2 linked regions of the Variovorax paradoxus genome follow. The protein of the gene in region 1 binds, or shares a complex with, the protein of each later gene. Links are inferred from orthologs where the notes say so. Each region holds a gene or a part of one and is shown in the gene's direction. Other genes may lie near its edges.

The links.
Region 2: the proteins of GOQ09_RS07880 (region 1) and uvrB are in contact, whole or in part, in a crystal structure (PDB 7EGT), measured with the Thermus thermophilus proteins. The link is inferred for Variovorax paradoxus from one-to-one orthologs. Residues at the interface, in WP_096412145.1 of Thermus thermophilus: His654, Arg656, Phe657, Gln666, Asp668, Glu669, Lys680, Arg681, Leu682, Ser683, Lys685, Tyr686, Ala687; in WP_096411307.1 of Thermus thermophilus: Glu23, Leu25, Arg26, Asp27, Gly28, Glu29, Arg30, Phe31, Arg55, Glu326, Asp327, Phe328, Glu379, Ser382, Gln383, His398, Gly400, Arg401.

Annotation. Positions count from the first base shown.
Region 1 is NZ_CP046622.1:1,686,652-1,689,728, forward strand. What follows is about bases 1-3,007. They hold GOQ09_RS07880 (UvrD-helicase domain-containing protein), read left to right. Parts: upstream 1-304; coding sequence 305-2,710; downstream 2,711-3,007. Other genes in these bases: GOQ09_RS07875 (GMP reductase), read right to left, coding at 1-99; GOQ09_RS07885 (DUF2339 domain-containing protein), read left to right, coding at 2,832-3,007. Outside these bases: more of GOQ09_RS07885, read left to right, coding at 3,008-3,077. UniProt on the Escherichia coli protein: A helicase with DNA-dependent ATPase activity. Unwinds DNA duplexes with 3'-5' polarity. Translocates on single-stranded DNA with 3'-5' polarity. Initiates unwinding more efficiently from a nicked substrate than double-stranded DNA.
Region 2 is NZ_CP046622.1:2,402,304-2,405,310, forward strand. The notes cover bases 68-3,004. They hold uvrB (excinuclease ABC subunit UvrB), read left to right. Parts: upstream 68-445; coding sequence 446-2,563; downstream 2,564-3,004. Other genes in these bases: GOQ09_RS11305 (amino acid aminotransferase), read right to left, coding at 68-340; iscR (Fe-S cluster assembly transcriptional regulator IscR), read left to right, coding at 2,796-3,004. In the rest of the region: more of GOQ09_RS11305, read right to left, coding at 1-67; more of iscR, read left to right, coding at 3,005-3,007. UniProt on the Escherichia coli protein: The UvrABC repair system catalyzes the recognition and processing of DNA lesions. A damage recognition complex composed of 2 UvrA and 2 UvrB subunits scans DNA for abnormalities.

The DNA of each region.
Region 1 (3,077 bases):
GCGCGCGCCCAGCGTCACGCTGGTATCGCACTCCGATCGGCTTTCCACGCGGCATTTGCGCGGCAGCAGCAGGATGTTGTCGTAATCGAAAATTTGCATGACCAGGCTCCTGAAAAGGAATCGTTGAAACGAACGAATGAGCGCTTGGTCCGGCCGGTCTCCGTGGCGTTCCGAAAAGAAAACGCCCACAAAAAACCGGACGCAAGAAACTTGGGCCCGGTGATTGATTTTACGCAGGGTGGTGAAGGGAGGTCTTCCAGTTCTTCATATAACCCGCATACGAGTTGGTTTCTACAATCGACGGATGTTGTTTAACGAACCTGCGGCTGATGCCAACCCCCTGGAACTGCCGTTGTTGCAGAACCTGAACCCGGAGCAGCGCGCCGCGGTCACCCTTCCCGCGGGCAATGCCCTCATTCTTGCCGGTGCCGGCTCGGGCAAGACCCGGGTGCTGACCACCCGCATCGCCTGGCTGCTGCAGACCGGCCAGGTTTCCGCCGGCGGCATCCTTGCCGTGACCTTCACCAACAAGGCCGCCAAGGAGATGATGACGCGGCTCACGGCCATGCTGCCCGTGAATGTGCGGGGCATGTGGATCGGCACTTTCCACGGCCTGTGCAACCGCCTCTTGCGCGCGCACTGGAAGCTGGCCAACCTGCCTTCCACCTTTCAGATTCTCGACACGCAAGACCAGCTTTCGGCCATCAAGCGGCTGATGAAGCAGTTCAACGTGGACGACGAGCGTTTTCCGGCCAAGCAGACGCAGTGGTTCATCGCGGGCGCCAAGGAAGACGGGCTGCGCCCGCGCGACGTGGAGATCCGCAGCGACGACGATCGCAAGAAGGTCGAGCTGTACCAGCTCTACGAAGAACAGTGCCAACGCGAAGGCGTGGTCGATTTCGGGGAGCTCATGCTGCGCAGCTACGAACTGCTGCGCGACAACGACCCGGTGCGCGAGCACTACCAACGCCGCTTTCGCCACATCCTGATCGACGAGTTCCAGGATACCAATCGGCTTCAGTACGCGTGGATCAAGATGCTCTCGGGCAACACGGTGGCGGGCCAGTTCACGCCGGGCCAGAACAGCGTGATTGCCGTGGGCGACGACGACCAGAGCATCTATGCCTTTCGCGGCGCGCGCGTGGGCAACATGGCCGACTTTGTGCGCGAGTTCGATGTGCAGCACCAGATCAAGCTGGAGCAGAACTACCGCAGCTACAGCAACATTCTCGATTCGGCCAACGAGCTCATCAGCCACAACAAGAAGCGCCTGGGCAAGAACCTGCGCACTGACCAGGGCCCGGGCGAGCCGGTGCGCGTGTATGAATCGCCCACCGACCTGGCCGAGGCGCAGTGGATGGTCGAGGAAATGCGCCAGCTCGTGCGCGACGGCTTCGACCGCAAGGAAATGGCCGTGCTCTACCGCAGCAATGCGCAGAGCCGGGTGATCGAAACGGCGCTCTTCAACGCCTCGGTGCCGTACCGCGTGTACGGCGGCCTGCGCTTCTTCGAGCGGGCCGAAATCAAGCACGCGCTGGCCTATTTGCGGCTGCTCGAGAACAAGGACGACGACACCAGCTTCCTGCGCGTGGTCAACTTTCCGCCGCGCGGCATCGGCGCGCGCACGCTCGAGCAGCTGCAGGACGCGGCGCGAACGGCGGGGCGCTCGCTGCACGATGCGGTGCATGCCGTGGGCGGCAAGGCGGGCTCGAACCTCACGGCCTTTGTGGCCAAGATCGACGTGCTGCGCGAGCAGACGCAGGGCGTCAGCCTGCGCGAGATCATCGAGCTGGTGCTCGACCACAGCGGACTTGTCGAACACTACAAGGCCGACCGCGAAGGCGCCGACCGCATCGAGAATCTGGAAGAACTGGTGAACGCGGCCGAAAGCTTCGTCACGCAGGAAGGCTTCGGCCGAGATGCGGTGGCACTGCCCGTCGACGAGTTGCGGCAGTCGCCCGCCAGCCAGGGCATCGACCTGACCCGCCCCGTGGTCGACGAGCCGCTCGCGCCCGACGCCGAAACCGGCGAAACGCTGAGCCCGCTGGCCGCGTTCCTCACGCATGCGGCGCTCGAATCGGGCGACAACCAGGCGCAGGCCGGGCAGGACGCCGTGCAGCTGATGACCGTTCACGCGGCCAAGGGGCTGGAGTTCGACTGCGTGTTCATCACCGGCATGGAAGAGGGCCTGTTCCCGCACGAAAACTCCATGAGCGACTTCGAAAGCCTCGAGGAAGAGCGCCGCCTGATGTACGTGGCCATCACCCGCGCGCGCAAGCGCCTGTACTTGAGCCACTCGCAAACCCGCATGCTCCACGGCCAGACGCGCTACAACGTGAAGAGCCGCTTCTTCGAAGAGCTGCCCGAAGGCGCGCTCAAGTGGCTCACGCCCAAGAACCAGGCGTTCACGCCATCGGCATTCGGCTACGGCGGCGGCTATGCGAGCACCCGCGGCGGTGGCGGCAGCTACAGCAGCGGCAGCAGCTACGGCGGCAACAAGGACACGTTCGCAAGCCCGCCGGTGCCGCCGCAGAAAACAGCACCCTCGCACGGCCTGCGGTCGGGCATGCAGGTGTTCCACAACAAGTTCGGCGAAGGCACGGTGCTGTCGCTCGAAGGCACGGGCGACGACGCGCGGGCACAGGTCAAGTTCACGCGGCATGGCGTGAAGTGGCTCGCGCTGTCGGTGGCCAAGCTCACGCCGGTGTAAGCGCCGCCAGGTTTGCTATTAAACAAATAGCTGACCTTGCAATAGCCACGGGCGTTTGCGGCGGTTTCTAGCGAAGCAATCGCCGTACACTCCATGCTCGCCAAAACAAGGGGAGCTGAGGATGTGGTTCATTGGCATGATTGCCGGCCTTTTCATAGGGGCCTTGGCCGAGTCGGTTCCAGCTGCGCTGATATTGGCGGTTGTCGGCGCGTTCGCATTGCCGAAAATCGTCGGCAAGAAGAGCACCGCCGAGCCTGAGCGCACTGAGGCCGAGCGCGCGCAGCCTGCCGGCATTGCCTCGGCGTCCGGCACCGCCGCATCGACTGCCCCCGCAGGCGGCATGCTGAAGCTGCAGCAGCGCGTGACC
Region 2 (3,007 bases), 720 kb from region 1 along the record:
CGGCGCCGACCTTCAGGCCGCCGGTGCCGCCGATGCCCTGCACGGTGGCCACGCGGCCCGATTGCACGGGTTCGCTGTCGGCGCCGAAGACCAGGCCCTTGACGGCGTTGTCGTACGCCACGATGCCGTCGATCGGCAGGTAGCCGCGCGCGGTGGGGGCTTTCATCATGTTCTGTTCGGCGGCCTGCACGCACTGGAGCAGGGGGAGTTTGCCGTTGTCGTCGTAGTAGACGCCGACGCCGAGGTTGACCTTGTTGGGGTTGGTGTCGGCTGCAAATTGCTCGTTGAGGCCGAGGATCGGGTCGCGCGGTGCCATTTCGACCGCGGTGAACATAGACATGGAAAGGTCCTTTGGGATGAAAGCTTCGCTGGCAACCGGACTTGCGCTACGCTTTCCGGTTGCCTTGAATTTTACCGGCGCCATCGCCACCTGTCGGGAACAGCCATGCCAGAGAACAACGAAGCCATAGCAGACCTGAAGAAACTGGACCCGATCGGTCCGGCCAAGCAGGGCGAATTCATCAAGTACCCGGGTTCGCCTTTCGAGCTTTTCCAGCCCTATCCGCCGGCCGGAGACCAGCCCAAGGCCATCGACGGGCTGGTGGAGGGCGTGCTCGACGGCGAGGTGTTCCAGACGCTGCTGGGCGTGACGGGCTCGGGCAAGACCTTCACCATGGCCAACGTGATTGCGCGGCTGGGTCGCCCGGCCATCGTTTTTGCGCCCAACAAGACGCTGGCGGCGCAGCTTTACAGCGAGTTTCGCGAGTTCTTTCCGAAGAACGCGGTCGAGTACTTCGTGAGCTACTACGACTACTACCAGCCCGAGGCCTATGTGCCCCAGCGCGACCTGTTCATCGAGAAGGACTCGTCCATCAACGAGCACATCGAGCAGATGCGCCTTTCAGCCACCAAGAGCGTGCTGGAGCGGCGCGACACGGTCATCGTGGCCACGGTGAGCGCCATTTACGGCATCGGCACGCCCGAGGACTACACGCAGATGCGTTTCATCATGCGGGTGGGCGACAAGATCGGCCAGCGCGACGTGATCGGGCGGCTGATTCGCATGCAGTACACCCGCAATGAGCAGGACTTTTCGCGCGGCACCTTCCGCGTGCGCGGCGACACCATCGACGTGTTTCCGGCGGAGCACAGCGAGTTGGCGATCCGCATCGAGCTTTTCGACGACGAGATCGAGTCGCTGCAGCTCTTCGATCCGCTCACGGGCCGCATCCGGCAGAAGATTCCGCGCTTCACGGTGTACCCGTCGAGCCACTACGTGACGCCGCGCGACAAGGTGCTGGGCGCGGTGGAAACCATCAAGATCGAACTGGCCGAGCGGCTCAAGGAATTCGTCAGCCAGGGCAAGCTGGTCGAGGCCCAGCGGCTGGAGCAGCGCACCCGGTTCGACCTGGAAATGCTGGCCGAAATCGGCCACTGCAAGGGCATCGAGAACTACACGCGCCACCTCTCCGGCGCCGCGCCGGGCCAGCCGCCGGCCACGCTGACCGACTACCTGCCCAAAGACGCCCTGATGTTCCTGGACGAGAGCCACCAGATGGTCGGCCAGCTCAGCGCCATGTACAACGGCGACCGGGCGCGCAAGACGACGCTGGTCGAATACGGCTTCCGGTTGCCGAGCGCCCTGGACAACCGGCCGCTCAAGCTGGAGGAGTTCGAAACGCGCATGCGCCAGTGCATCTTCGTTTCGGCCACTCCGGCGCAGTACGAGAAGGACCATGCCGGCAACGTGGTCGAGCAACTCGTTCGGCCGACCGGCCTGATCGACCCCGAAGTGGAGGTGCGCCCCGCTACGCACCAGGTGGACGACGTGCTGGGCGAAATCCGCATCCGGGTAGAAAAGAACGAGCGTGTGCTCATCACGACGCTCACCAAGCGCATGGCCGAGCAGCTGACCGACTACCTGGGCGACAACGGCGTGAAGGTGCGCTACCTCCACAGCGACGTCGACACGGTGGAGCGGGTCGAAATATTGCGCGACCTGCGGCTGGGCACTTTCGACGTGCTGGTGGGCATCAACCTGCTGCGCGAAGGCCTGGACATTCCGGAGGTGTCGCTGGTCGCCATCCTGGACGCCGACAAGGAAGGTTTTCTGCGCGCCGAGCGTTCGCTGATCCAGACCATCGGCCGCGCGGCCCGAAACCTGAACGGCAAGGCCATCCTCTATGCCGACCGGATGACCGACTCGATGAAAAAGGCCATCGACGAGACCGAGCGCCGCCGAGCGCGTCAAATTGCCTACAACGAGGCCAACGGCATCACGCCGCGCAGCATCGTCAAGCAGGTGCGCGACCTGATCGACGGCGTGTATAGCGAAAAGACCGGTAAGGAAATGGCCAAGCTCGACCTGGAACGCGCCAAGGTCGAGGACATGAGCGAAAAAGACATTGCCCGGGAAATCAAGCGGCTCGAAAAGCTCATGCTCGAGCACGCCCGCAATCTCGAATTCGAGAAGGCGGCGCGGGTGCGCGACCAGCTGGCGCTGTTGCGGGAGCAGGCTTTTGGCGCCTCTGGCGGCGACAACATCGCCGTGTTGCCGTCATAGGACGGGTTCCGGTTTCTTCAAGCGGCTGCCGCTGGGGTTTACCCGAGCAAACCTCAGGGCCTTCTGTTATACTTGACCGAAATACTCAACAACAAAAAAAGAACTTCGCGATGAAGAACCGATCCCATCGGCTGGGTTCACCAGCTTAAGGGGTCGGGCAGGGCGGAGACGAAGTCACCGCGGCCCCAGGCTACGGTGTCATTTCAACGGTAAGCACTTGAAGGAGCTTGCGATGCGTCTCACTACCAAAGGCCGTTTTGCGGTCACAGCAATGATCGATCTGGCACTGCGTCAGAACACCGGTCCGGTCACGCTGGCTGCGATCAGCCAGCGGCAGCAGATTTCATTGTCGTATCTCGAGCAGCTGTTCGGCAAATTGCGCCGTCACGAGCTGGTCGAGTCGACCCGCGGCCCCGGCGGCGGCTACAGCCTCGGCCGCAAGGC